DNA from 4 places in the Pectobacterium hainanensis genome. Region 2 is predicted to be linked to each of the others. Evidence: predicted binding sites of a transcription regulator. Region 2 holds the regulator's gene; each other region holds the start of a gene.
The links. Region 2 encodes LexA, which represses DNA repair genes until DNA is damaged. Its sites were predicted from a motif close to TNCTGTATGTACATACAGNA; they were not measured.
Positions count from the first base shown of each region.

Region 1: the regulator LexA is predicted to act here: its motif matches at 2,784-2,803, upstream of sulA (SOS-induced cell division inhibitor SulA).
Region 3: the regulator LexA is predicted to act here: its motif matches at 4,242-4,261, upstream of ACKPVM_RS05805 (metal-dependent hydrolase).
Region 4: the regulator LexA is predicted to act here: its motif matches at 3,881-3,900, upstream of ACKPVM_RS10510 (DNA translocase FtsK 4TM domain-containing protein).

Region 1 covers NZ_JBJYIN010000003.1:139,375-147,040, forward strand. The annotation lists gene yccS (YccS family putative transporter) at 1-1,964, shown strand, start outside; gene ACKPVM_RS04250 (TfoX/Sxy family DNA transformation protein) at 1,975-2,601, opposite strand; gene sulA (SOS-induced cell division inhibitor SulA) at 2,825-3,331, shown strand; gene ompA (porin OmpA) at 3,695-4,777, shown strand; gene matP (macrodomain Ter protein MatP) at 4,841-5,296, opposite strand; gene ACKPVM_RS04270 (AAA family ATPase) at 5,507-7,234, shown strand; gene fabA (bifunctional 3-hydroxydecanoyl-ACP dehydratase/trans-2-decenoyl-ACP isomerase) at 7,326-7,666, shown strand, end outside.
Region 2 covers NZ_JBJYIN010000023.1:38,265-45,930, reverse strand. The annotation lists gene ubiA (4-hydroxybenzoate octaprenyltransferase) at 1-860, shown strand, start outside; gene plsB (glycerol-3-phosphate 1-O-acyltransferase PlsB) at 937-3,408, opposite strand; gene ACKPVM_RS18785 (diacylglycerol kinase) at 3,658-4,023, shown strand; gene lexA (transcriptional repressor LexA) at 4,133-4,741, shown strand; gene zur (zinc uptake transcriptional repressor Zur) at 4,857-5,366, opposite strand; gene ACKPVM_RS18770 (pirin family protein) at 5,465-6,163, opposite strand; gene ACKPVM_RS18765 (LysR family transcriptional regulator) at 6,274-7,170, shown strand; gene ACKPVM_RS18760 (glutathione S-transferase family protein) at 7,244-7,666, opposite strand, start outside.
Region 3 covers NZ_JBJYIN010000004.1:190,494-198,159, forward strand. The annotation lists gene yddG (aromatic amino acid DMT transporter YddG) at 1-359, opposite strand, end outside; gene nadE (NAD(+) synthase) at 491-1,315, opposite strand; gene osmE (osmotically-inducible lipoprotein OsmE) at 1,542-1,874, shown strand; gene ACKPVM_RS05800 (L-cystine transporter) at 1,966-3,360, opposite strand; gene ACKPVM_RS05805 (metal-dependent hydrolase) at 3,638-4,225, opposite strand; gene ACKPVM_RS05810 (oligogalacturonate-specific porin KdgM family protein) at 4,844-5,563, opposite strand; gene ACKPVM_RS05815 (ABC transporter substrate-binding protein) at 5,809-7,098, opposite strand; gene ACKPVM_RS05820 (ABC transporter ATP-binding protein) at 7,114-7,666, opposite strand, start outside.
Region 4 covers NZ_JBJYIN010000008.1:165,725-173,390, forward strand. The annotation lists gene cydD (heme ABC transporter permease/ATP-binding protein CydD) at 1-1,619, opposite strand, end outside; gene trxB (thioredoxin-disulfide reductase) at 1,860-2,822, opposite strand; gene ACKPVM_RS10500 (hypothetical protein) at 2,994-3,239, opposite strand; gene lrp (leucine-responsive transcriptional regulator Lrp) at 3,350-3,844, shown strand; gene ACKPVM_RS10510 (DNA translocase FtsK 4TM domain-containing protein) at 3,961-7,374, shown strand; gene lolA (outer membrane lipoprotein periplasmic chaperone LolA) at 7,519-7,666, shown strand, end outside.

The DNA.
Region 1 (7,666 bases), on a different contig from region 2:
CAGGACGCCTGCGTAATCTGTTTATTACACTGTCCTGCTTTTTTGTTGCTTCCGTTTCCATTGAGCTACTCTTCCCTTATCCTTGGCTATTCGGTTTAGGGCTTGCGCTGTCAACATGCAGTTTTATCTTGCTCGGTGCCCTAGGGCAACGTTATGCCACTATCGCTTTTGGCGCATTACTGATCGCCGTTTATACCATGCTGGGAATCTCACTATACGATACCTGGTATCAGCAACCCGCAATGCTTCTGGTTGGCGCATCCTGGTATAACTTGCTCACCCTTTTTGGGCATTTGATTTTCCCTATCCGCCCTCTGCAAGATCATCTGGCACAGTGCTATCAGCAACTGGCCCGTTATCTTGATGCAAAAGCAAACTTATTCGACCCGGACATTGAGGACGAAACCGACCGACCGCTCATTGACGTTGCAATGGCAAACAGTCAGGTAGTTGCCACGCTAAATCAAACGAAATCGTCATTGCTCACTCGTCTACGGGGAGATCGTGGGCAAAGAGGCACCCGGCGAACGTTACATTATTATTTCGTTGCACAGGACATTCATGAGCGGGCCAGTTCGTCTCACGTGCACTATCCACAGTTACGTGAGAAATTTCGCTACAGCGACATCTTATTTCGTTTTCAGCGCTTGCTTTCAATGCAGGCTCGCGCCTGTCAACAGCTTGCGCAATCCATTTTGCTACAACAAAAATACCAGCATAATAACCGTATCGAACGAGCCTTCGTCCATCTTGAATCCGCCATTAAGCAATCGGCCATGAAGTACTCTGCGGAAAGCCAGCATACTGATATCTCGCAAATCAAAGCGTTGCAGTATCTACTCAACAATTTACGCGCGATTGATGCGCAACTTTCGACCATTGAGTCGGAACAGGCGATTGAACGGGAAAATAATCCGGAAAACACATTGGCGGATGACAAAATCACCGGATGGAGCGATATCCGCCTGAGGATCAGTCGCCACCTCACGCCACAATCGGCGCTGTTTCGCCATGCAATCCGCATGTCTGCCTTACTCTGTAGCGGTTATGCATTCATACAGGTAACGGGTATGCAGCATGGTTATTGGATTCTGTTGACGAGTCTATTCGTCTGCCAGCCAAACTATAATGCAACACGGCGTAGACTGGCTCTGAGAATTATCGGTACATTGACAGGTATTCTATTGGGCTTACCCATATTATATTTTGTGCCTTCACTGGAAGGACAACTCACGTTAATCGTCATCAGCGGTGTGCTGTTCTTCGCCTTTCGCAATGTACAATATGCGCATGCCACCATGTTTATTACCCTGCTGGTGCTACTCTGCTTTAATCTCTTAGGCGAAGGGTTTGAAGTTGCCGTACCACGGGTCATTGACACCTTACTGGGTTGTGCCATCGCCTGGGCGGCGGTTAGTTTTATCTGGCCCGACTGGCGCTTTCGTGGACTACCCGCAGTTATCAAGAAAACCTTAAATGCGAACTGTCGCTATCTTGATGCCATCATGGTGCAATACCATCAGGGTAAAGATAACAGTCTGACCTATCGTATCGCTCGCCGAGACGCACATAATTGTGATGCCGAGTTTGCTTCCGTTGTTTCCAATATGTCATCAGAACCCCATGCGATAAGAAGTAAGATGGATAGCGCTTTTCGCTTTATGTGCCTGAATCACACACTGCTGAGCTATATCTCTACGCTGGGTGCCCATCGGGAAAAGATTACCGACCCAGAAATTTTGCATTTATTAGACGATGCCGTTTGCTATGTTGATGACGCGTTACATCATGATGAAACGGAAAATGCGAGGATAAATCAGGGGTTGAATGCTATGGTAAACCACATCCAATCCCTGTCGGCAGAACCTGACAGCAAAGAATTATTGGTTCTTCAACAGATCGGTTTGCTTATTGAATTGCTACCTGAACTTACTCAATTAAAAAACGACATGATTAAGTTATAGCGTTACCCGCTCAGTGCTTATTCCCTTTAAATGAGGATGCTGCATTACGCTCATACCATTCAAGTAGTTCATTACGCAACCCAATAGGAAGCGCTGCCTGGTGTGTTCCACATATCGCGCCAGCTAGCGCCAACAGCGTATTCACACTGAGATTAGCCCGAACAGAACGTAGTTTGAGATAACTTTTTTTAGCCCCACACTGCTGCAATTCATCGATATTCTTAATGCCCACCTTCCATAGCAGACGCTCAAGATCGTGATTCAAATTAGGTAAATCCTTTAAACGCCCTTTTCTGCTTTTAGCTGCCTTATCATATTGAGCACCAGCCAATGCCATTCTGGCGAAATGCAATAGTTGTAAATGATTTTCCCAGAGAGAATCATCAACCAGGTAATAGTCCAACTGAATAGGTATACCGCGTTTGGTATAGACAAGCGCAGGCATACTGCGATCGTGAAACTGATCTTTATCCTTTTTACTGGCCCGCAGATAAAGCTCCCCGCCCGACACTACCCCGAAGATAATTTTATTTGCTGCAATGCTGTAGCCGCCAAATTGAGAACGGGTAGTAATATCCCCTAAAGAAGCCAAATAACGCTTAGACTGCAAAATCCTTTTTTCGCACAGATGTTTCATTACCGTAATCCTTAGTATTGAAATAATCACTTCCTGTTTGATTGGAATACCAATAACAGGAATAAGTAATTAATCACAGGGTACACGCGGCTTCAAACACAAAATGAGGTTGTTAGCTGTTGCATGTGGAATATGCGAAGCGCTTTGAAAAAAATCAGGTTGATTTTCACTCGCACAGAAGATACTGTATGTTCATACAGTAACACTATGGGTGGAACTCATTATGCGTACTCAATCATTCAACGTTTACGACACACCAAAAACAGCGTATTCGAATACTCCATCTTCGACAGCGGCGTCTGTATCCAATGGCGGTATTATCAGTGAAATTGTTTATAGCGCCGAGCAACCTATTGTCACACATCTGTTACTGCCTCTTTTGCAACAGCTAGGTACTCAATCACGCTGGCTGCTCTGGTTGTCCCCTCAGCAGAAACTGAGTCGTCCATGGTTGCAACAATCAGGGCTACCGCTCAATAAAACCGTTCAATTGCACCACATTAGTCCGATGCTCACAGTAGAAGCGATGGAGAAAGCATTACTGACGGGAAATTATAGCGCCGTACTCTGCTGGTTGGAGAATGACCTGACAGACGAGGAACGGGTCAGACTGCGTCAAGCAGCACAAGCCGGTAATACATATGGTTTCATTATGCGGACAGAGCATGATTCAGGCAGCCCCTATAGACTGTTTCCGAGTCTTAAAATTCACTCAACATTGTATCATTAAGTAAATTAAGAATTTTCTCAGCACTTTACTTTGAAAAATAGAACGATGCGCTTCAGGGCAGTATTTTTAAGGCTTCTACACAGATTGGTGGTCATAATGAACCTATATTATCTGTCAAAATCATCTACTATTTGTTAGTAAGTATGAATAAATCGCGAGTTTTTTCATGATGCGAATCACATCATACTTGTAACTTTCCTATCACGTTGTAGACTTTAGCTCGCTAGAGTTGCCTTTTTATAACGCCAGTTGACTGGCACTGAGTCATAAATAAGGGCAAAGTCTCCGATTAAAGGATTTTAACCAAAGGTTAATTAGCTTACCGGTTAATAACCGATTTGGATGATAAATGAGGCGTACAAAATGAAAAAAACAGCTATCGCAATTGCAGTGGCACTGGCTGGCTTCGCTACCGTAGCACAAGCCGCACCAAAAGATGATACCTGGTATGTTGGTGGTAAACTGGGTGTATCTCAATTCCATGATACTGGTTTCTATGGAAACGGTTATAACGGTATCAACAACAACCCGATCAAAAGCAAATTAGGCGCAGGTGCATTCGGTGGCTATCAAGCTAACGAATATCTGGGTTTTGAACTGGGCTACGATTGGTTAGGTCGCCTGAAATATGCTGGCTCCTCAACTAGCAATACTGATAGCGCTAGTTTCAAAGCACAGGGCGTTCAATTAGCCGCTAAGCTGAGCTACCCGGTACTGCCTGACCTGGATGTTTATACTCGTCTGGGTGGTATGGTATGGCGTACTGACAGCCACGCCGCGCAAGGCAACACTCACCGTAACAACGATGACACCGGTGTTTCTCCGCTGGCTGCCATTGGCGTTGAGTACGCTATCGATAAAAACTGGGCAACTCGTGTTGACTACCAATGGGTTAGCAACATCGGTGACGCCGGTACAGTAGGTGCCCGTCCTGATAACCTGTTAATGAGCATTGGTCTTTCTTACCGTTTCGGTCAGGATGATGCTTATGTCGCACCGGCTCCAGCACCGACTCCAGCTCCAGCACCTGTTGTTGAAACTAAACGTTTCACATTGAAGTCTGACGTTCTGTTCAACTTCAACAAAGCAACGCTGAAAGCAGAAGGACAACAGTCTCTGGATCAGTTGTATTCTCAACTGAGCTCTTTGGATCCGAAAGACGGTTCCGTTGTTGTACTGGGCTTCACCGACCGTTTAGGTTCAGAACAGTATAATCAGGCTCTGTCTGAAAAACGTGCACAAAGCGTTGTTGATTACCTGGTTGCCAAAGGCATCCCTGCGAACAAAATCTCTGCTCGCGGTCAGGGTAAATCCAACCCAGTTACGGGTTCTACCTGTGACAGCGTGAAAGCTCGTGCTGCGTTGATCGATTGCTTGGCACCAGATCGTCGTGTAGAGATCGAAGTTAAAGGCATCAAAGACGTTGTAACTCAGCCACAAGCTTAAGTTATTGACGAAAAAAACCTCGCTTTTGCGAGGTTTTTTTATGCCTGTAAATCCACTTTATTTTTAATCGTCTTTATTCAGGATCGCTTCAAGACCTTGTTTTAGCGACGACATTTGGCTGGCATATTTTTCTTTGTGTTCCGCATCTTCAATCAACTGAACAATGGTTTCAGACAATGTGCTACCACGCCGCTGCGCCAATCCCGCCAGTCGCTGCCAGACAAGATACTCTAGATCGATCGATTTCTTACGCGTATGCTGATGCTCTGCATTGAAATGACGTTTCCGTCTCGCCCGAATCGTTTGCTTCATGCGATTGTCTAATGCAGGGTTCATACACTGCTCAATCCATTCGAGAATCTGTGCTGGCCGATTTTCTATCTTCAGCAGTTGGCCTACCGCCTCTTCTGCGGCACTTTGCTCCAGAAAACGAGTGATATCCTCACCTTCACGGTGTTTTTTCACCAGATATTTCCATTTCCACCCGCACTCAAGATTTTCTAATTGTTGATATTTCATAATAAATTCTTCAGTGACCGTGTAACGTTCCAGGTAGCATAACAGTTTTTAGCCGAGTTTAACCTTCTTCAATACAATTTCAACGCCTATTTTTCGTACAGTTCTGCATTATTAGGGAGATTCATCATTGATCGGGAGACTCTCCTTCTGTGCAGTCCGTATTATTCTTGTATAATCACGCTTTTCCTTTAGACGATTACATTTGATACTTTGACCAGTAACCGACTTGCGTGGCAGCATTTACTGCCCAATCATACCCCTTATCAAACATTATTCACTCAGGCCGCACAGCTTGCACCTGTAGAATTTTCAGCCATTCAACCGCGTCTGGCTGATAGTTTGACTCTTTTTTGCCATCCTCGCGCACCTTCACGCTTTATGTTGCTGAAAGCTCAGGAAAATAGCGAGTATATGGCTCTGATAGCTAAAACGGTAAATGCTATCACGCCTGAAATTGTCACCCCATATGGCTGTCGATATGTCGTAGAGGGTAACCGCGTTCGTGTAGAGCCAGCGACACAAAGAGATGATAACTTTGCTGCGCAATGCACTTGTCGCTATCAGGAATGGGTTGAGCCAGAACAGTTATTTGGCTGTGTCCGATATTTCCAGGACGAAATTACGCTTCACCCTGGGTTAATTCACCAGGTTAATGGCGGCACGCTGATATTGTCGGCCAGAGCACTGTTGGCTCAACCGCTAATGTGGTTGCGTCTGAAACAAGTCATCACTGATGGTGTTTATCAGTGGCAATCGCCCGATGAACGCAAGCCATTGCCCGTCAGTATTCCCCCAATGCCATTGAACCTCCGTTTGATTATTTTAGGCGATAGGGAAAGTCTAGGGGATATTCACGACATAGAACCTGAATTAGGTCGTCTATCAGTTTACGGTGAGTTTGAAACGCAGTTGCAGCTTATCGATACCGATGACATGGCGCGCTGGTGTGCTTACATCAACGCCTTATGCCTGGAAAATCAATTACCCTTATTATCTGGCGATGCCTGGCCTGAATTTATCAATTTGTCAGTCCGTAACAGTGGCGATCAAGGCTGTTTGCCATTGTGTCCTCTCTGGTTAACACATCAGCTAAAATATATTGCCCTCTATGCTCAGGATAAAGCAATTGATGCACAGACATTGATTGACGCAATAGCCACTCGACGCTGGCGCGAAGGCTATTTGCATGAACGTATGCAAGATGAAATTGAATTGGGTCAAATACTGATTGAAACTGAAGGGTATGTTGTTGGACAGGTTAATGGCCTTTCCGTCCTGGAATACCCCGGTTACCCGATTATGTTTGGTGAACCTACACGCATTAGTTGCGTGGTTCATCCCGGTGACGGCGAATTTACCGATGTTGAGCGCAAAGCCGAGCTTGGTGGCAATTTACATGCTAAAGGCATGATGATTATGCAAGCGTTCCTCATTTCTGAACTTGAACTTGATCAACCGCTTCCGTTCTCAGCATCCATGGTCTTTGAACAATCCTATGGCGAAGTTGATGGGGACAGCGCATCACTCGCCGAACTCAGCGCTTTTATCAGCGCCCTCTCATTACAACCAATCAATCAACAATTGGCCGTAACAGGTTCAGTTGATCAATTTGGTCATGTTCAGCCTATCGGCGGTGTGAATGAGAAGATTGAAGGCTTTTTTGAGGTTTGTCAGCGCCGAGGGCTAACCGGACAACAAGGGGTGATATTACCTGCTGCGAATCTACGCCATTTATGTTTACAGGAAGATGTCGTTGCCGCTGTTCGTGACGGCCAATTTCATCTCTTCGCCGTAGAAACCGCACCGGAAGCGCTATCCTTATTAACCAATGTTGCTTACTACGATGAGCAGCAACCGAGCTTACTGGGCACTATCAGAGAACGAATTAGCCAATTAAATCCACAAGAACGGCGACGTTTCCCTTGGTTTTTCCGTTAAGCGAACTGGTTTAACCAGACTGAACAGACTTGCCCAGCGTACAGCTGTACGCTAATCTGCGTGCTTCACTAAAATAAGGCTTACAGAGAACATGGTAGATAAACGCGAATCCTATACAAAAGAAGATCTTCTTGCTTCCAGCCGTGGTGAGTTGTTTGGCCCACAAGGACCACAACTACCGGCACCTAACATGTTGATGATGGATCGGGTCGTAAAAATGACCGAAGACGGTGGTCATCATGGTAAAGGGTATGTGGAAGCTGAACTGGATATCACCCCTGATCTGTGGTTCTTTGGTTGTCATTTCATTGGCGATCCCGTTATGCCAGGTTGTCTGGGGCTGGATGCGATGTGGCAACTCGTCGGCTTCTATTTAGGTTGGCTCGGCGGCGAAGGTAAAGGACGTGCGCTAGGTGTAGGCGAAGTGAAGTT
Region 2 (7,666 bases):
AAAGAAGTATAACGACGGGAAAATGGCTGGCTTACTGTCGTTTGATGCGTATTGATAAGCCGATAGGCTCCCTGTTGCTGCTATGGCCAACGTTATGGGCCTTATGGATGGCGGGCCGTGGTATACCCGGACCGTGGATCCTGTTTGTGTTCGTCGCAGGCGTGTTTTTAATGCGAGCGGCCGGTTGTGTGATCAATGATTATGCTGACCGCCATTTTGATGGGCATGTGAAACGTACCGCTTTGCGGCCTTTGCCCAGTGGTGCAGTCAGCGAACAATCGGCCAAAGTGCTATTTGTCATTCTGGTTTTGCTAGCATTTGGTCTGGTGTTGACGTTAAACAGGATGACTATCTGGCTTTCCGTTGCCGGGCTGGCGTTAGCCTGGATATACCCTTTTATGAAGCGCGTGAGCCATTTGCCACAGTTTGTCTTAGGCGCGGCGTTTGGATGGTCCATCCCCATGGCCTATGCCGCCGTTAGTGGTGCATTACCGCTAACCTGTTGGCTGATGTTCTTGGCCTATATTTGCTGGACGGTGGCGTACGATACCCAATATGCCATGGTTGATCGAGATGACGATCTCAAGATCGGGATTAAGTCGACAGCAATTCTGTTTGGTCGATTTGATACGTTAATCATCGGCTTATTACAATTAAGTATGCTGTTACTGATGGCGGCATTGGGGTATATCACCGCATTGGGTAGCGCTTTTTATATTTCGTTATTGGTTGCCGCTGGCTTGTTTATTTACCAGCAAATATTGACCGCAGGACGGGAGCGTGAAGCCTGTTTTAAAGCTTTCCATAACAATAACTATGTTGGTATTGCGCTATTTGCTGGCGTAGTCTTCGGGTTATAAGGTGGGGTATTTCTCAATAAAACGGCGGATAAACCGCCGTTTTTGTGTGAGTAGCTGTTTTTTCGTGCCGATGCCGTTACTGCGTATCGTCTTCCACTGCTAACAATATTGGCTCGTTTTCTATCACCGCTGGTGAACTGGCGCTTTCAATGGTTAACCGGACTTCTGGCGTGATCAAATCGCCCAGAATAGTATAGATTTCCAAAATATCCCTCTGTGCCGCTTCAACGCTATCGGTGATGTAGCCTTCGTTGCGTAACGTCGCGACCAGCGTTGAGAAAACCGCTTTATCAAAGAACTCTGGTGCATTAATGCCGTGTAGCACGGATAGGCGTTGCGCCATATTCCGGCTTTCCTTCTCCAGGGTTCCCCGATTAATCTCAGGGTTCGCTCCCAGCAATGACAGGGTAATAGCGTATCGTTGCAGCGTTTCTCGCACGCCAGCGGCTAAAAGTTGTAGTGTACGGATTCGAGCTGGATTGATGACCAATGCGCCTTCCTTCGTGCACAATAACTGTTGCCGGGTTAGCTCGGATACTAAGGTGGAGATAACTTCTGGCAGTTGTTCCTTCGTGTAATGCAAAAACAGCTCAGCCTGAAGGAGCGGATATATCAGCGTGACTTGGCGAACGACTTCCTCAAGCGTGATACGGCGATGATGAATCGCCATACTGGCAATCAATGACGGCAATATCAGCAGATGCTGAATATTATTGCGGTAATAAGTCATTAGAACAGCCTGTTCACGCGGCAGAATAATGATATCGCCGATACTGTCTTTCTCGACTTCAAACTTATTCATATCCAGCGCGTGTTCCAGCAATTCATCAGCCGTTTTCTTCGGTGCGGTGATGTCTTTGTGGTAAGGAACATTACGCAATAGTTGTAGATAACAATCCAATTGCTCCTGCATTTGTTCTCTGGTCAGAGAACGCTGACGCGATGCCAGTAATGCTGTGGAACAAAGGTTCATTGCGTTTGCCGCTGCCGAATTATTGATACGAACCATAATATCGGTGGCGATGTTTTGCACTGTAGGCGTCAGCCAACTGGGGCGCTGTGCTTCAATCGGATCGATAGCATCACGCCATTGCGGCACATGCTGATTCAGATACGTCGTCAAGGGGAGCGGTTCGCCGAAGTTTACATAGCCCTGGCCCAGATTGCGTAATTTACGTAGCCCGCGAACCATCTGCATAAAGCCTTCTTTCTCTTTGGTCGCACCACGCAGTTCTTTTGCGTATGTCCCGACTTCCATGACGTGTTCATAGCCGACATAGATAGGGACTAACGTAATAGGGCGTGTACCGCCGCGTAACATGGCCTGAATGGTCATGGCCAACGTACCGGTTTTTGGCTCCAGCAAGCGACCAGTACGTGAACGACCACCTTCAACAAAATATTCTACCGAGTAACCTCGGGCAAACAGCTCGCCAAGATACTCGCGGAAAATGGTGGAATACAGTTTGTTGCCTTTGAACGTGCGGCGAATAAAAAATGCGCCAAGGCGACGGAAAATCGGCCCGGCGGGCCAGAAATTAAGGTTGATACCTGCCGCGATGTGCGGTGGAACCAGGCCCTGATGGTAGAGGACATAGGATAGCAGCAGGTAGTCCATGTGACTGCGGTGGCAGGGGACATAAACGATTTCATGTCCATCCTGCGCCAATTGGCGCACGCGTTCGGCATTATGGACGTTGATGCCTTGATAAAGACGATTCCACGTCCAACTTAATACACGATCCGATAGACGAACGGCTTCATAAGAGAAGTCTGCCGCGATCTCTTCCATTAAGGCAATGGCGTTTTGCTGTGCTCTTTCGTGGGAGACTTTTTTGCTGCGCGCTTCGTCATCCACGGCTTTTTTGATTGCCTTGGAATCAAGTAATTTATTAAACAGTTCCTGGCGTACCGGCAGACGAGGCCCTACCGCCGCTAACCGCTGACGAGAGAAATGCATTCGTGCGACGCGTGCCAGCTTATGGGCGATGGTTTTGTCGGTGCCGTGTTCTGTCGCCATATAGCGTAATGACACTGGGCTGGAGAAACGGACAAGGCTGTCGCGCCCCAGCCACAGAACGGCAAAAAATTTCTCGATACCGTTGAGCAACCGTAAATGCGGCGTGGCCTGATTTTGCCCCTCACGACCGGGTGAGCGTCCAAACATGACAGAGACCGGCACCATTTGCACGTCCAGATCGGGATTTGCGCGGTGCAGGTCCAGATAATCGTGGAACAGCTTTACCGATTCCTGTTTGGGGATGTAGTAGCGGAAAACCCGAGGGCCGTCATTGATGAATACATGACTAGGTAAGGCCACATCACCAATGATTACCGGTTGCAGAGGGTCTGGCAAACCTAGCGCCTGACACTTTGTCTGCAACGTCAGCAAATCTGCCTGAGAATTGTAAGGTAATACATAGAGAATCGGTCGTAACGGGTCTAAACCCAGTTCGGTTTCGGGATCTATGGGTATGACTTTACTTTTCACTAACAGCCTGAGCGGGAAACTCAATAATTTATAGTAAATTTTACGCCAACCTGACATAACAACTTAAAGCCTCTTGTTAGCAATGCGCCGCAAGGATACCAGAAACTACGCTGGAGATCTGTGGTGATGAGACAACGGTTAAGCGTTAAAATGCGAGCGATCTCTTATACTCGTTATCTTTCCGGTTTTGAGTGTGTTGGCTGTATGTCCTGGGCCAACATTCCGAGGCGTTCAAAATGACAATGTTTTGCCTGGCAACCCGAAGCCGATCAGGTATCTATACTATTTTTAGCAATTGGAGGATGAATGAATAAAGCAACGGGGATGACCCGGATTATCAAGGCGACCGGTTATTCTCTTAAGGGGCTTCAGCAAGCGTGGCAACATGAAGCCGCTTTTCGTCAGGAAACGGTACTGACGATCGTTGGCGTCGTTGCCGCCTGCCTGCTGCCCGTCTCTCTGGTTGAGAAACTGCTGCTTATTGGCTCAGTTGTGTTAATCATGCTGTTTGAGCTAGCAAATAGTGCGATTGAAGCGGTCGTCGATCGCATCGGTATGGAGCACCATGAGTTATCTGGTCGGGCAAAAGATATCGGTTCTGCGGCGGTATTTGTGGCCATTTTATTGGCGGCTGTCGTCTGGATCAGCATTATCTGGCAGAATTTTGCGTGAAGGTTTGCAGAAACTAATAAAAAACTGAGGTTTACCCATCTCCTGGTTCCCAAGCGAGCATGACCTGTATATACTCACAGAAAGACTGTATAAACAACCAGGGGGCGGAATGAAAGTACTAACAGCCAGACAGCAGCAGGTCTATGACCTGATCCGCGATCATATTGCGCAGACCGGTATGCCGCCTACGCGTGCGGAAATTGCCCAACAGCTAGGATTTCGTTCACCGAATGCCGCTGAAGAGCATTTAAAAGCATTAGCGCGTAAAGGTGTGATTGAAATTGTCTCTGGCGCCTCTCGCGGTATCCGCTTACTGATGGAGGACGAAACCGGTATTCCGTTGATTGGTCGTGTTGCGGCTGGTGAGCCGCTCTTAGCGCAACAGCATATAGAATGTCACTATCAGGTTGATCCCTCGATGTTCAAGCCCAGAGCGGATTTTTTGCTACGTGTGAATGGGATGTCGATGAAAGATATCGGCATTATGGATGGTGATTTACTTGCCGTACATAAGACGCAGGATGTTCATAATGGACAGGTCGTCGTCGCTCGTATCGAAGATGAAGTCACGGTAAAACGCCTGAAAAAACAGGGCAGTGTGGTGCATTTGCTGGCTGAGAATGACGCGTTTTCTCCCATCGTGGTAGATCTACGTGAACAGAGTTTTTCGATTGAAGGTTTGGCTGTCGGCGTTATTCGTAACGGTGACTGGAGCTGATTTTTCTGCTGTGAGACGCGCTAGAACGGGTTGTTTTAGTATTTGCGCGTTTTGATTCGAGGCATTTTTTGACGTTTTATGGGCACATGTCAATGTGCCCGATAGCCTTGCAGGGCTAGCGTTTCTTGATTGGAATACTATGGTCGTGATCGCACTGATCTGTCTGTTTGCATGCCGCCACTTCCTGGCAACCTTCGCAAAGACCATGAGCTTCAATAACGCTGTGGCGTAAAGTAAAGCCAGCTTGTTGCGCTAAATCACGCAGATTTTCCTCTACACCTTCGGTTTGACGTTCGGCTACCTGACCACACCGATCGCAAATGAAGAGAGCAGAGGTATGGCTATGATCTTCAATATGGTGACAAAGTACATAGCTGTTGTTTGACTCAACACGATGAATAAATCCCTGTTCCAGCAAAAAATCAAGGGCACGATAGACCGTCGGTGGTTTGGCCTGAGGTTCTGATATCCGCAGAAGATCGAGCAGATCATAGGCACTGATAGCACCAGTCTGCTCCGCCATTAAGCGTAACACTTCCAGTCGTTGTGGCGTCAGACGAACACCGCGCTGCTGACAAATCTGTTCAGCCTGGGCAAGCAGGTTGTCCTGAGTGGTTGAATGCATTGTCATATCACCCTGACGGATAGAGGAACAAGCTCATATCTTATCATGGCTGAAGAAAAACGCCGAGATAGTGAGGCGGATTGGATAAATCCTCGATATCAGGCAACCAAATCGATAAGCAAGGCTTGTAATGCGGTTTCTGCCTTTAAATTTAGTACCGTTTCCTGTTGGATAAAGGCTCCATCGCCACAGCATAGCGCCTGACGGCCCGATGATTCGTAGAGGCTCATTGAACCATTAATCGATTGTAGATAGGCCTGATTGCCTTGTAGCTTAATGGTTTTTTGCTCATTTTCTTGCAATTCTAAATGATGGATCCACACTTGCTGACGGAGTTGTAAACTACCTTGATCACCTTCTGGTGAGGCTAATAAGTGATGGCCTGTTTTATTGAGCGTGAGTCGTTGTAGCGAGCTGTTTTCCCGCGTTGGGCACGCATCCAGCCACAGTTGCATTCGAGTGAGTGGTTTACAGTTGCTGGTGTTATGTTCGCTATAGCTGACATTCGGTTGCGTTGCGAATAGCAGCACTTCCCCTTCTTTGGCGTGGACATGATGGCCATTACTATCGCGGTACTCGGCCTCGCCCTGGAGAATGATGTTTAAAATATCCACGCTGGGGTAGGTACGCGGCTGGAACGATGCTCCGGGCGTCAGGACTTCCTGATTGAGCACTCGTAACGATGCGTAACCAAGCAGCTGTGGGTCAAAATAGTGGCCGAATGAGAACGTATAGCGTGCCTGCAACCAGCCATAGTCAGCTTGACCGCATTGTTCCGCTGCTCTTTTGATGATCATGGTAATGGCCCTGAGTATTTATTTCTTAAACAAATAGTAATTGTGTGGACGCTGGATTGTTAGCTAGTTAATCTGGTGGGCATATTCAAAATTCCTGAATGAGTACGAAAATGGCTAAAGAACGAGCACTGACGCTGGAAGCCTTACGCGTTATGGACGCAATTGATCGTCGGGGAAGTTTTGCCGCTGCGGCAGATGAGTTAGGGCGAGTGCCCTCTGCTCTCAGCTATACCATGCAAAAGTTGGAAGAAGAGTTAGATGTTGTCTTATTTGATCGCTCTGGGCATCGAACGAAATTTACGAATGTTGGCCGGATGCTACTTGAGCGCGGGCGTATTTTGCTTGAAGCCGCGGATAAGCTCACTACGGATGCAGAAGCGCTGGCGCGTGGTTGGGAAACTCACCTAACGATTGTGACAGAAGCATTGATTCCCAGTCAGCGCCTATTCCCACTGCTCGATAAGTTGTCTTTAAAAGCGAATACCCAGGTGTCTATTTTGACCGAGGTGTTAGCCGGAGCCTGGGAACGTCTGGAGCAAGGGCGAGCGGATATTGTCATTGCGCCGGATATGCATTTTCGTGCCTCTTCTGAAATCAATACGCGTAAGCTGTACACCATGAAGAATATCTATGTCGCCAGCCCGGATCATCCCATCCATCAGGAAGCCGAGCCACTATCAGATGTGACACGGGTAAAATACCGCGGGATTGCTGTTGCCGATACTGCGCGGGAACGTCCAGTCTTAACAGTACAGTTATTGGATAAGCAACAGCGTCTGACTGTGAGCTCTCTGGAAGATAAACGACGTGCTTTATTAGCAGGATTGGGCGTTGCGACAATGCCATATCCCATGGTCGCCCAGGATATTGCTGAGGGGAGATTGCGTGTTGTCAGCCCAGAATATTCATTGGAAAGTCAGATTATTATGGCCTGGCGGCGAGATAGCATGGGAGAGGCTAAGTCTTGGTGTTTGCGGGAAATCCCTAAGTTGCTTAATCAGGCTTAAGGTTTGAGTGACTCGTGTTGTCGGTATTAAGGGGAAAAAGGCATGATGACTCATACCTTTTTATCCTACGAGGTTAAATCGTAAAGGTTTTATCACGCCCATGCGGGGCGGTGAGGTTTTGTTCCGGGCCGAGCGATATTATGCCGTGTGGATTGATCGTTCCGTGGCTTCGATAATAGTGGTGACGGATATGCGCCATATTGACCGTATCAGCGATGCTGGGCATCTGATAGATATCACGTAAAAAGCCGAACAGGTTTGGGTAATCGCTTAAGCGGTATTTGTCGCATTTAAAATGGGTGTGATAAACCGGATCAAAACGGATTAGCGTAGTCCACAGACGTAGATCGGCTTCTGTTAACTGTGAGCCAGTGAGGTAACGCTGTTGGGAGAGTATGGCTTCCAACCGGTTTAGTGCATCAAATACTTTCGTAGCGGCTTCATCATACGCAGATTGACTGGTCGCAAAACCTGATTTGTAGACGCCGTTATTCAC
Region 3 (7,666 bases), on a different contig from region 2:
AGGCGGCTTTTTTGTTGATTGATGAAAATAGAAAAAAAGATAGTCAGACTCGGCCACAAGTAGTTAATCATCCCGAGTTCCATCGCCTGTAAACGGTTATCCGCCAAGCCGATAGAAAGCGATAAAAAGATTTCGTAACTGACAAATAATATGCCACCAAGTAACAGATAGACTTTCGGTAAACTTTTAACGTCGGGAATATCATAGAATAAGAGCAAACATAACGCGCTGGTTGAATAAATCATCGCGGCCCCGCCAGTAGGCCCCAGTGCTTCTGTCAGACTACGGATTAAACCAACAGAGGTGCTCCACAAGATAATAGCCAGCAAACCGACAAGAGTTGCACGCTGCGGTGTCATCTTCATATTACGTCTTATACATTAGAGAATAAAAAACTGCTGTGAGAGCACCAACATGGCCGATTATTGGAAATCTCTGCCATAAAAAATGGATGCCGGTATCTACCAGCATCCATTAACGCATTGGATGATTAACGCCAGAAATCGTCGAAAACAGTGACTGGAGGTCGACGTTTGTGTTCCGTTTTGCGATACCAATTTTCAATGGTTGCTGCATTGTCAGCATCAATCTGTTTGCCTTCAAGATAATCATCAATCATCTCATAGGTTACCCCTAGCGCGACTTCATCGGGTAATGAAGGGCGGTCTTCTTCCAGATCGGCGGTGGGGGCTTTTGTATAAAGATGTGCAGGGCAATTCAGTTCGCGCAATAGCGCTTTCCCTTGACGTTTATTCAAACGAAATAGCGGGTTGATGTCCGTACCGCCATCACCATATTTGGTGAAAAAACCAGTGACCGCTTCAGCCGCATGATCTGTGCCAACAACCAGCCCGGAGTTCATCCCGGCAATACTGTATTGTGCTTTCATGCGTTCCCGTGCTTTTTCATTGCCTTTCACAAAATCGGAGAGCGCAATGCCAATGGCTTTCAACGTCGCTTCGCTGGCTTCAACGGCGGACTTAATGTTGACGGTTAACACACGATCGGGCTTGATGAAAGCAATCGCATCCTGACAATCGGCTTCATCGGCTTGTACTCCATAAGGAAGACGCACGGCGATAAATTGGTAACGTTCATCGCCTGTTTCACTGCGCATTTCAGTGATGGCTGTTTGGCAAAGCTTGCCTGCTAAGGTTGAATCCTGACCACCACTGATCCCGAGTACCAGCGATTTCACAAACGGATGGGAATTCAGATAATTCTTTAAAAAATCAACGCTAACGCGAATTTCTTTCTTTGGGTCGATGACGCTTTTGACTCCCAGCGCAGCGATAATGTCCTGCTGTAATGACATGATATCCCCTCCTGAACTTATTGATCCTGCAAAATAATTGTCTCTATTACGCAGAGTGTAAAACGAATTGGCATGAAGAAAAAGAGTAAGTGGCCTGCTAATCGTTTTACCTATGGTTGATGCCTTTTCCCTATCAATATGAAGTCGATGAAACATGGTGTCATTTGAAAAAGTATCTGTAGCCATCTAGTCTTATTCATGACCCATGTATAAATGAGGTAATGTAATGAAAAATAATCGACTAATGTTGTGTATTGCGGCAGCGGGTGCTGTCTTGCTTTCTGGGTGTTCGGCTTATAACAAAGCAGAAAGTTATGTTAATGAGCCGGTGGTGAAAGACGTTAAGGTCGGAATGACGAAGCAGCAAGCGCATCAAATTGCCGGTTCTGGCGGCGTGGAAAAACGGCTGGTGAATGCGAAAGGTACGTGCAGTGACTATCTCTTGAAGAACCGAGACGGCACGGCTCAAAACTATTTTGTCAGCTACGATGAAACAGGACACGTTCGTAATAAAGGGTTCCAGAGTTGCCAGGCTTATGACACTAACCCGCAACGCTAAATTCCCTTTATATTGAGCGTCATTCTCTTGATTAGCAGACTTGATAAACATAGTAACAATGCCGGAATATTTTCCGGCATTGTTTTGTGTGCTATCGATGCGTCAGTTCTGCGTCTTCCTGAGCATTAAATACGGTTTTATCCGTTTGTTTGAGTAACTGGCTGGTTACCGTACCGGCAGTCATCGAACCACTTACGTTTAATGCTGTTCTGCCCATATCAATCAGTGGCTCAATGGAAATTAATAACGCAACAAGCGTAATGGGGAGCCCCATTGCCGGCAGTACAATCAACGCAGCAAAGGTGGCACCGCCACCGACACCCGCTACACCGGCAGAACTGATGGTTACAATGCCAACCAGCGTGGCAATCCAGACGGGATCGAGTGGGTTGATGCCCACGGTTGGGGCGACCATAACTGCCAACATAGCCGGATAAAGTCCGGCACAGCCATTTTGTCCGATAGTGGTACCAAATGATGCAGCAAAGCTGGCGATGGAATCCGGTACGCCGATACGGCGAGTTTGAGCTTCGATACTTAACGGAATGGTCGCGGCGCTGGAGCGACTGGTGAACGCAAATGTCAACACTGGCCAAACTTTACGGAAGAATCGAGCAGGGTTGATACCGGTGATGGACAGAATGAGGGCATGCACACCGAACATGATAGCTAACCCCAGGTAGGAAGCGATGACAAAGCTGCCTAGTTTTAGGATGTCTTGCAGATTGGAGCTGGCCACCATTTTTGTCATCAGCGCCATGACCCCATAAGGTGTCAACTTCATGACCAGACGGACCAGTTTCATCACCCAGAATTGCAATGTGTCAATCGCAACCAAAACACGTTCGCCCTTTGTATGGTCATCTTTTAGTAACTGTAGCGCAGCAACACCAATAAACGCGGCAAAGATAACGACGCTGATAATCGACGTGGGGTTAGCCCCCGTTAATTCTGCGAAGGGGTTTTTAGGGATAAATGACAAAATAAGCTGTGGAACATTCAGATCGGCGACTCTGCCCGCATAGTTATTTTCAATTGCAGTCAGACGAGCGCTTTCCTGTGCTCCCTGAACCAAACCCGTAGCCGTCAGGCCAAATAAATTGGTAACGAAAACACCGACCAGTGCAGAGATCAGCGTGGTGACCAGCAGCGTAGTGAGCGTCAATACGCTAATTTTTCCTAATGAAGACGCGTTATGCAGTTTCGCGACTGAACTGAGAATAGAGACAAAAACAAGCGGCATAACGATCATTTGCAGGAGTTGGACGTATCCGTTCCCAACGATGTTAAACCAACTGATGGATTGTTTGATGATGTCGGTATTGTCACCATAAACGAGGTGAAGTGCTAATCCAAATAACACACCAACGACAAGCCCAAGCAGAACTTTTTTCGCCAGGCTCCAGTTACGGCCTTTGCTGCTATAGGCCAGCATGATAAGCAAACCAGTAAACACCAATATGTTTAATAACAGAGGAATACTCATCCTCATTTCTCCCTAATCGTTAGTCCGCCATCTTTCAAGCTACAGGTAAGTTGGCTGCATTTAATCACTTGCCGCCAGCGTCAAATTATTGCGTTGTTCAACACGATAACGTTTTGCCTTGTCACTCGAAATCTATTGGGAATATCTGTCATATTTCAAATCGCAGACAAGGATATCAGGTCTTTTATAATCATGTTATAGACGTTTACGTTATAACTACATCAAACGGCTATATACCCTGGCTACCATCATGCTGGCTGGCTGGGCGATCTCATGTTCAATGGGATCGATCCTTTAGCAGAAGTGCAATTTGCGTTTGGATGGATTCAAATAACTGGAAGGATTGTGCATAAGTACAACAGTCCAGGTTCTTTTGTGGTTGATACAGTGAAAAACCGATAAAGATGAGGCAAAGAACACGTTCTAGCTGATTCCCTTTTTGGCTATTTAACAACGGTAGACAAAATCGCCAACGGCAAGGCCAGAGTAAAGGGACGCCAGCCGATGTCATCATATCTGCCGCAATATGACTGAGATAACCGATGATCATTGCATGATAAGCATCCGTGGGGATTGGCCAGTTCGCAGGGAGTTTTGTTTGAATGAAGTAAATTCCCGCAGCAATAGCCAGCAGGCTGTGTGTGAATCCTCGGTGCCCAAAAGCGCGGGCAATCGGTGAGGAGATCCACTTTAAACGCTGCCCTAATAGTGATTTCGGGTGATCAATATCCGGTAAGAGAGAAGTCAATAGGGCACCAGGAATGATATGCCACCAGTCTCCTGTTGCCAGTTCGGGTGAAAGCTCCAACTTTTTGGCAAGAATGGCACAGGCCACAGAAAATAGGAGGTGTCCTTCCGCAGTCATGAAACTTCTCAAAGAAAACTGTTATTTTATACAGTATAGGCGATTGTTCCGAGCGGCGAAAGCAGTTACAACGTAACGATTTGTGACGCGAGGATAGAGAACACGACTTTCTGGTGCGTTATATACCCTAAATAATTCAAGTTTCAGGAAGGCGGCAAGCGAAGGAATCCCGATGAGCTTACTTGAGTAAGTGATTCGGGTGACAAATCTGCCGGGAGCAGATTTGAACGCTGCTTGCAGCGGCCCCAACGGGGCGAGGCTCATGGATGAGCCGAGTAACGAATGCAGCCAACGTACATGCAACTTGAAGTATGACGGGTATAGGCGTTATCTTTCACATCGAATGGTAACTACATCAGGCAGGTTTGAACCAAAAAAAGAGGGTGACCATGATATCGGAGAGAATATGATCACCCTGAACCAAAAAATAAATAACATTCATACACGAAGAGGGTACTTCAGACACAGGACTTAAAAAACAAGCGTTCATACAACAGAAATAAAGAATATTGACTAACTGGGTTAACTAAAAAACTAATAAAGGGATGTTAAATCGTAAATATAAAGATTCACCGATTTGTTCTAACATCCCTTATTAAGGAAAAGCCTTTTTAAAAATTAGAAGCTATATTGTACACCAACACGGAAACGGGTTTGACGGTGATCAGATGTTCCGCTTTCTGCTACGTTACCAATTGCAGTGTAGGGTTTCCAGTTTTTATCTAATTTATAAGATAATTTTACGTCATGATCAAAGTTGTCATTGTCATTATCGTAAAGTGTTTTTCCTGCTTTATTAGCTTTTTTGTAATCCAGTTCATAATCGATTTGGAAGTCTTTTAAGAATTTATAGCTAACAACAGCAGTTAGATTATACCCATTTTCCTGAGTGCTCTCGGTTGTACCAATTTTATTGCTGTTACGCAGATAGTATGGGCGATAACGCAAAGAGGTTGACAAATCTGGAGTAATATTTACTTTACCGCGCAGGTAAGGACGATAATTGTTAGAGTTAGAACTTGAATCTAAAGAGAAACCTGGTTCTAAAGAGAAAGTCTTGTTGAAATTATAAACATAGCTGGCGACGACCTCAGTACCATTACTTACTTGTTCATGATACGGCTTATTTGGCGTGGTTTCTTTGGATGGCTCACCATTTTTCCATTTTGCTTCAACAGATAAACCAAAGCCATTAGCAAAACGGTGTGAAACAGATAAACGATCGCGGTGATCATTCTTCGGGGTGTCTTTCATTTCATGACGATAATCAATCGTTACAGCCATTGCATTAACACTAATTAATGACGTAACAGCCAGAGCTAATAATTTAAATTTCATTGTTATAGTCCCATTGGTTAGGATGAGGTTTAATTCAAAAGACGCATTACTCTTTTTAAGACAAGTTCTATTTTATTTATTATTAAACTGTATTCTGTGATCAGGATCGTCTTGAGTAACAAAAAGTAAAATTGAGTTTCAAAATGTGAATTGGATCGGATTGAATATAAGAGTTGTTTTAGTTTTTATGAAAAATCTCTGCCACGTAAGTGGCAGAGAAGGGAAGGTTAAATATTTATGAAGTATTATTTCATTGCGCGTTTCAAAATACGTTCAGATTGACGCTGGAAGTATTTCGCTGCGTCTTCCACTGATTTCTGACCGTAATCGATAGACTGAATGGTATCACCAAACAGAGAAACGATTTGCGGATCGTCGAAATAAGGAGAAACCGCGACGTCATGTGGTAACTCAAGCGCCAGTTTCAACCCAGCAACCGCAGGTGCATCATCTTTGATGACGCCATCAGCAGTTAACTGAGCGACAGCCGCTTTACTCAATGGTACGCCACGCTCTAAGCCCAGAGCCTGTGCACCTTCTTTGCTGTTCAGCAGGAAGTTAATCAACTGAGCAGATTCTTTAGGATGCTTGGTTGACTTACCGATAGACAGCATTTGCGCAGGTTTAAAGAACAAACCGGCGTCTTTCGCACCTGGCAGCATCGGGTAGTTACCCAATTCCAATTTTGCTGGTGGTTGCAGGTTGTCAGAGTACTTAGTGATGGTGGAGTTCCACATGTAAGTACCAGACCACTCACCATTGATCCACGGTTTCATTTCATACATGTTGCTCTTGCCGAAAGAGGCATAGTACTTCGCATCAGGCATGACATGGCTGTCGATCAGCTTTTTATACATACCAAAGAATTCAGCCCATTGTGCATCGGTATAGGCGAATTTCTGACCTTTTACATCAATCGCTGGAATATTGTATTTCTGCACCATGTAAGAATTTAACAGTGCTAAAGAATCCTGGTGTTCCAATACGATAGGGTAGTATTGGTCGCCCAGTTTTTCTTTAAATACTTTGCCAGCGTTCAGCAGATCTTCCCACGTTTTCGGGTATTCTAGCCCTGCTTTTTTCCAGGATTCCGTGTTGAAGTAGAACACACGTGCGGTAACGGAAATTGGAATACCGTTCAGTTTGCCGTTGACCGTGGTGCTTTGCAGTTCTTTTGGATCGAACTGTGTCAGATCCAGCGTATCTTTCACTTTGTTCAGGTCATAAAAACCCGTACCGTTTTTAGAGAAAATCGGCAGCCAGTTCCAGTTAGTCTGCATCACATCTGGCTCGGTGTTACCGGCAATCTGTGTAGTCAGACGGGACAGGTGACCATCCCAACCAGTGTATTCCGCTTTCACCGTGATGTTCGGATGCTGTTTGTGGAACTCTTCAATGGCCTTGAGCGTCTGCTGGTGACGGCTGTTGCCGCCCCACCAGGACATTCTCAATTCAACATTATCAGCGGCTAAAGAAGGCATTGCCACTAATGCCAGGGATGAAACTATCAACGTGTGTAGGATCGCTTTTTTCATCGGTTACTACTCCTGTTAAAGAGAGATATTTTTTTCTGTTTTTGCATCAAAAATATGGCATTTTTCCATGTCGAACTGGAAATACACCTGACGATGCAGGCCCTTCTCGATAATCAACCGACCTTCGTCATAAGGAATGCGGCTGGTTAATTCAAAGCCATCGACTTTAATGTACATAAAGAATTCGTGACCCATGTTTTCTACGCGAACCAACTCACCCTGTGAGTGGCTGTCTTCAAATGGCGTATCTGACACGGAAACATAGTCTGGGCGAACACCGAAGAATACGTCTTGTCCGATATAACTGCGCACTTTATCTTGTTTTTCAGCACTTAACACCAGCGCGTTATTACCCACAACAACGCCAACCTGACCGTCTTTCTCGACCAGTTTGCATGGCTTGATGTTCATTTCTGGTGAACCAATGAAGCCAGCAACGAACATGTTGACAGGGAAGTGGTACAGGTTATCCGGCGTATCGACCTGCATGATGTGACCGAGTTTCATCACGCAGATACGGTCACCCATGGTCATTGCTTCAGTCTGATCGTGGGTAACATATACGCTT
Region 4 (7,666 bases), on a different contig from region 2:
ACCAAAAGCGTTGTTTGATGGTGTGAAGCTTCACTTAACGCCGTCATTACACGATGCTCGCTATGGGCATCCAGACTGGCGCTGGGCTCATCCAGCAGCAAAAGCGCACAGGGTTTTATTAACGCCCTAGCCACAGCGACACGCTGTGCCTGACCAACGGAAAGACGAGCCGCTCCATCGCCGATAGTGGTTTCCAGACCGTGTGGTAACAGTGGGAGAAACTCATGGACGTATGCTTGTTCCAGCGCTTTCTGGCAGTCATCATCGGTGGCCTGACGGTTACCCAACAGAATATTTGCACGCAGCGTCTGTTCCGGCAAGTGGGGGTTTTGCCCCACCCAACTGAGTTGTTTACGCCACGAATCAGGGGTGAGTGTATTGAGTTCGATACCGTTAACGGTGAGTGAGCCGCGGTAGGGCAGAAAGCCGAGTAATGCATTCAAGAGCGAACTTTTTCCCGCGCCACTGATACCGACTAACGCAATCCGTTTGCCAGCCTCAATAGTAAATGACAGTGGCTGCGTTAACGGGGTGCCGTCTGACGCCAGTACGACCAGATCGGTGGCCTGAATCTCGATGGGGCCTTGACTCTGGTATTCCCGATCGCCGAAGCCGACCGTTTCTCCCTCTGTTGCTAAAAAGGTGACCAGCGATTCTGCTGCGCCGACTGCCTGTGCCTTTGCATGATAAAACGTACCTAGGTCACGTAATGGCTGGAAGAACTCTGGAGCCAGGATCAGAACCAAAAATCCGGCAAAGAGTGTAACGCCCGTACCGTAGTGTCCGAAATTCAATTCGCCTAAATAGGAAAAGCCAAAATAAACGGCAACGACAGCAATGGAGATGGAGGCAAAAAATTCCAGTACCCCCGAGGATAGAAATGCCATTCTCAGCACTTCCATTGTTCGGCTGCGAAATGCCTCGGAAGCATCATGGATGCGATCGGTTTCTGAACGACCACGATGAAATAATCGTAGTGTTTCCAATCCGCGCAGGCGGTCGAGAAAATGGCCACTTAAGCGAGCCAGTGCCTCAAAATTGCGCCGGTTAGCATCGGCTGCTCCCACGCCAACTAATGCCATAAACAGAGGGATTAATGGCGCAGTGAGAAGCAGAATGAGGCCAGCGGCCCAATTGATCGGGAAAATCGCTATAAGTATCAGTATCGGGATGAGTACCGCCAGATACATTTGTGGAAGGTAGCGGGAATAGTAATCCTGCATATCTTCAATTTGTTCTAGAATCATCGTGGCCCAACTTCCCGCCGGTTTGCCCTGAATCCAGGAGGGACCTAACTGTTGCAATCGGTCCAATACCAGCTTGCGTATCTGCTGTCGTACCGCCTGTCCGCACATAAAACCAACCCGTTCGCGTAACAGGTTATTGAGTGCGCGTAATACGAAAATGGTACCCAGCAATAGAAAAGAAGAAAGTAATGACTCTTTCGGTGCCTGTTCAATAATCAGCGCATGGAGCAACGTCGCTAATAACCATGCCTGTGCAACAATAAATGCACCGCTCAGAAAACCGAGTAAAAGTGAAATGCGTAACCAACGCTGCGCCAATTTGCTTTGTTGTCGGAGCCATTTGGTCAGTTCTTGTTGTCTGGTTTGTTTCATCAGGCACCAGGTTGTCATGTCACATGAAGAGTGTTAATGATAAATAACGCTTACATAACCAACGCTTAACAACTTTATTCATTAATCCTCAGAATGGGGTCATGTTACCTCGACAAGAGCGGACTGCAAATCAAAAGGAGGCATGGAATGAGGGGAATGATCAATTTTGGGCTGATAGGAGGGCACAAGAGAAATGCATCCAGAAAGCGGTGAGTCTTTACCGGATGCAATGAGGAAATGTTATTTCGCTGAGGATAAACCATCCAGATAACGTTCAGCATCCAGCGCGGCCATACACCCTGTACCCGCAGAGGTGATCGCCTGTCGATAGATATGATCCATCACGTCACCAGCAGCAAAAACACCGGGAATGCTGGTTTGCGTGGCATTACCATGAATACCTGACTGGACTTTGATATAGCCGTTTTCCAGTTCAAGCTGGCCGCCGAATACGGCGGTATTCGGGCTATGACCGATCGCAATGAAAACGCCAGCCAGTTCCAGCTCTTCTGTCTTATCGCTGCCCGTATCGCGCAGACGTACACCGGTAACGCCCATATTGTCGCCGAGAACCTCATCCAGCGTACGGTTGGTATGAAGAATGATGTTGCCGTTTTTTACCTTATCCATCAGGCGATTAATCAGAATCTTTTCTGAACGAAAACTGTCACGACGGTGGATTAAGTGCACTTCTGCGGCGATGTTGGATAAATAGAGCGCTTCCTCAACGGCTGTGTTTCCCCCCCCAACCACGGCAACTTTCTGGGCGCGGTAGAAAAAACCATCACACGTCGCGCAGGCAGAAACCCCTTTACCTTTAAACGCTTCTTCTGAAGGCAAACCTAAATAACGAGCCGATGCGCCTGTCGCAATAATCAGCGCATCACAGCTATATTCATCGCTATCACCAAATAAGCGGAATGGTCGAGTCTGCAAATCGACTCGCTGGATATGATCGAACACAATCTCAGTATTGAATTTTTCAGCGTGAGCGTGCATACGCTCCATCAACAGAGGACCGGTTAAATCATCCGCATCACCAGGCCAGTTCTCCACTTCGGTTGTGGTCGTTAACTGTCCTCCTTTTTCCATCCCTGTAATTAATACCGGGTTAAGATTCGCCCGTGCAGCGTAAACTGCTGCAGTGTATCCAGCCGGGCCAGAACCCAGAATCAATAGTTTGTGGTGTTTAACGGTACTCATGCGTGCCTCATTTCATGACGACGGACAATATGACGATTGTAAGGAAATTGCCTGAGTAAAAAAAGTGTGAGAAAAAGTTGTTAGCTATTTGTTTAATTGTTGATAGCTATTAGAGGCACAATCTGCTGATAGAACAGCTATATTCATAAGTAAAATGACTGAAAGAAGGCCTTAAGCACGTTTTATCTTATTTAATCTGGCACTTTCTTCTGATTTTAGTTGTTTTACTTTGACAATCGGCTGGGCTTTTGCGAAAACATCTGGGGAAGAGGAAATTTTTTGTATGTGAACAGCTAAAAGCTCGGCTTTTCGTTCGTGTGCTGTCTGGTTGGCCTTTGTGCCATGGAAACCGTGTTTTTGCTGGGTAGAGTTTGGATTAAACTGGCAGAACAGCGACGGATAAGCGCCGGATGACAAAGGCTTTTGCCATACAAAATAGAGAGTGGGTCTTCTTTAGGGCAGCTCTGATGCATTGAAGTCTGTCGGAGTGTAGCAGGGGCAGGGAAAAGTGAAGAGAGACAATAATAATGGTAGACACTAAAAAACGACCAGGAAAAGATCTCGATCGTATTGATCGTAACATCCTGAACGAACTACAAAAAGATGGGCGAATTTCCAATGTCGAGCTTTCTAAACGGGTAGGGCTGTCACCGACACCTTGTCTAGAACGTGTGCGCCGTCTGGAAAGGCAAGGATTTATTAACGGCTATACCGCATTGCTAAACCCCCATTATCTGGATGCGTCGCTGCTGGTATTCGTTGAGATAACGTTGAACCGAGGTGCGCCGGATGTGTTTGAGCAGTTCAATACTGCGGTGCAGAAATTGGAGGAAATTCAGGAGTGTCATCTGGTTTCCGGCGACTTTGACTATTTGTTGAAAACGCGTGTGCCTGATATGTCTGCGTACCGTAAGCTGTTGGGTGAGACACTGCTGCGGTTGCCGGGTGTGAACGATACGCGTACCTATGTGGTGATGGAAGAAGTTAAGCAAAGCAATCGTTTGGTTATCAGAACACGATAAATGCATGGGTGCAAAACCCGATAAATTCAGTTACACTCCTGTGAATTTATACAGTCCCAGCGCCGGGTTTTTCTCGGCGCTTTGTCATAACCCTTTACAGGCCCCTGGAGAGACGCTTGAGCCAGGAATATACAGAAGATAAAGAGATTACCCTGAAAAAACTCAGTGGTACTCGTCGTTTACTTGAAGCGATTTTAATCGTAGTGGGGCTTTTTGCCGTTTATCTGGGTGTCGCCTTACTGAGCTTTAGTCCCTCTGACCCCAGTTGGTCACAAACTGCATGGCATGAACCGATCCACAATTTTGGTGGCATTGCGGGTGCGTGGCTGGCAGATACCTTGTTTTTTATTTTTGGCGTGTTGGCTTATGCTATTCCGCCGATCATGCTGTGTCTGTGCTGGGCGGCGTTCCGCCAGCGAGATAATCAGAATGCCGTTGATTACTTTACTTTTTCTCTGCGTTTGATTGGTACATTAGCGCTCATCCTTACTTCTTGTGGTTTGGCGGCGTTGAATGTTGACGATCTTTATTATTTTGCGTCAGGTGGTGTATTAGGGAGCCTGCTGAGCAGTTCTATGATCCCGCGCTTTAACAGCGTTGGTGCAACATTAATCCTGTTATGCGTTTGGGCTGCTGGATTGACGTTGTTTACTGGCTGGTCGTGGTTGACGATTGCGGAAAAAATAGGGGCCGGCGTTCTTGGGTGTCTAACTTTCATGTCCAACCGTTCTCGCAGAGAGAATGACTATCTGGATGATGATTCAGCAGATTCTACGCACAGTGCCGATCCACGAGACCAAATGGATTCGCCAGTAATCGATACCGATGATGCGCTGTTTTCTGCCCCTTCAACTGCGGATAGTGCAGTGCCAGCGACGGAAGGGGGAGGGAATGCTGATGTTGCAACAGAGTTAAGTTCGATAGCGGATTTAGATCAGCAGCAATCTGCCGCATCTGTGGCAAGCATACCGGAGCATTCTATCCTTCACTCGGTGCAGGAGCAGTCAGCCGTTCAGCAGAAAATAGATGCATCGTCATCAATGAATCCGCCGTTATATTCCTTTGAACTGCCTACTTCTTCTGATAATTATCACGATCGCGCTGACGTTTCTACGCCCTATGGCGATAAAGACATTTCGCCTACTCTGCCGCCGTTGGTTATACCGCCTGATGAGCATCGACCGAGTCTGGCTCAATCAGAAGCGGCAATGGCGGCAGGAAATACAGAATATCCAGCGAACAATACCTTTATGCCTGCGTTTACCGCTACGAGTGACGGTAATTCACAGGTTAAACAGGTTGATGGCCCTGAATTACCTCGCCCCAACCCTGTTCGTATTCCGACCCGTCGAGAATTGGCTTCCTATGGCATCAAGTTACCGTCGCAGCGGTTAGCCGAAGAACAGGCAAAATTGGCTCAATCCCAGAACGATACGAATGACATCGGGGTGAATCCAGATCCAGATAATGGATATGCTGACGATCCGGATAATATTGCCTTGCAGGAAGCAGCATTACAGCAAGAATATATTGCACAACAGCGTCAGCGCTATGGCGAGGAATATACTCAGCAGGAAGAGGATGAAGATGCGCTTTTACAAGCGCAATTAGCCAGGGATTTTGCGGCTCAGCAAAACAATCGTTATGGTCACTCCGATGAATTGGCGGCAGATGAGCGAGATGTTGTCGCTGAATCTCCTGATGAGAATTCGCTCCCCCGACGCCAAGAGCCTTTCCTGAGTGAAAGCATGCTGGCTGCATTATCAGCAGATCGTCAGGAGTTCGGCTTTTCACCCTATGCCGATCTGGTTGATGACACACCTACTGAGCCGTTATTTACACTTTCTGCTCAACCGCAGGATACTGAGCTTCCGGCATCGGCCGATGATGCAAGCAGAACTGGGGGCATTTCTGAATCAGCGCCCACTGTTCCAGCGGCAAAGGAACCTGTTGCAGAGGATGTGCAATCCTCTGAACGTTCGCCAATTATGGATAGCCTGATCCATCCGTTCCTGATGCGTAATGAACAGCCTTTGCAAAAACCAACAACCCCGCTGCCAACGTTGGATCTGCTAACCGCGCCGCCAGCCAGTGAGGCCCCCGTTGATAATTTTGCACTTGAGCAAACGGCCCGTTTGATTGAAGCCCGTTTAGCTGATTTTCGTGTGAAGGCCGAAGTCGTCGATCACCATCCTGGTCCAGTGATTACGAGGTATGAATTGGATCTGGCGCCTGGCGTGAAGGCTGCGCGTATCTCTAATTTGTCGAGAGACCTCGCTCGCTCGCTCTCTGTTGTCGCGGTGCGTATCGTTGAGGTCATTCCCGGCAAAACGTATGTGGGGCTGGAGTTACCGAATCAGCATCGCCAAACCGTCTATCTACGAGAAGTGCTGGATTGTGCTCGCTTCCGTGACAATCCCTCTCCGCTGACAATTGTGTTAGGGAAAGATATTGCCGGGGAACCCGTGGTCGCCGATCTGGCAAAAATGCCACATTTGCTCGTTGCGGGGACGACGGGGTCAGGGAAATCAGTCGGCGTTAACGCCATGATACTCAGTATGTTGTATAAAGCGACGCCGGAAGATGTACGCTTTATCATGATCGACCCGAAAATGCTGGAGCTGTCGGTTTACGAAGGTATCCCTCATTTGCTGACAGAAGTGGTGACCGATATGAAGGATGCCGCGAATGCGTTGCGGTGGTGTGTCGGAGAAATGGAACGTCGTTATAAACTGATGTCGGCGTTGGGTGTTCGTAATCTGGCTGGTTACAACGAACGAGTGAGAGAAGCGAATGCGATGGGGCGTCCTATCCCCGATCCTTTCTGGAAACCTGGCGATAGCATGGATATGACGCCGCCAGTATTGGAAAAACTGCCCTATATCGTTGTTATGGTTGATGAGTTTGCCGACCTGATGATGGCGGTTGGCAAGAAGGTTGAAGAGTTGATCGCACGACTGGCGCAGAAAGCTCGTGCAGCCGGTATTCATTTGGTTCTGGCGACACAACGTCCTTCGGTTGATGTGATTACCGGCCTGATTAAAGCCAACATCCCAACGCGTATTGCTTTTACCGTATCCAGTAAAATTGATTCGCGTACTATTCTTGATCAGGGGGGTGCGGAATCCCTGTTGGGCATGGGAGACATGCTTTACATGGCACCTAACTCATCCATACCTGTACGTGTTCATGGCGCTTTTGTTCGCGATCAGGAAGTCCACGCGGTTGTTCAGGATTGGAAAGCACGCGGACGACCTCAATATATTGATAACATTGTCAGCGGTGGTGATGATGGTGAAGGGGGAACGCTTGGACTGGATGGCGATGAGGAACTCGATCCTTTATTTGATCAGGCCGTTGCCTTTGTGGTCGAAAAACGCAGAGCATCAATCTCAGGCGTACAGCGACAGTTCCGTATTGGTTATAACCGTGCTGCTCGAATCGTAGAACAGATGGAAGCGCAGGGTATTGTGAGCTCACCTGGGCATAACGGTAACCGTGAAGTGTTGGCACCGCCGCCGATGGAATAATGTTATTCCTGGCTAATTCGAGTCGTTAGCAGACAATTCGCCTATCGCTGTTCAAACGGCTTCCGTTAAACTATCAACGACGCAACAGCGTCGATAGTTTACCCCGATGAAGCGCGGTATCGGAAAATTCGAAGGATTTGTATGATGAAAAAATGGTTAGTTGCCTGTTGTCTGATGTCCGGAATAGCATCAGTGAGCGCATATGCTGATGCAGCCAAAGATTTGCAAAGTCGGCTCAATAAAGTGAATAGTTTTCATGCCAGTTTCAGCCAGAAGGTGACCAGTGCAGATG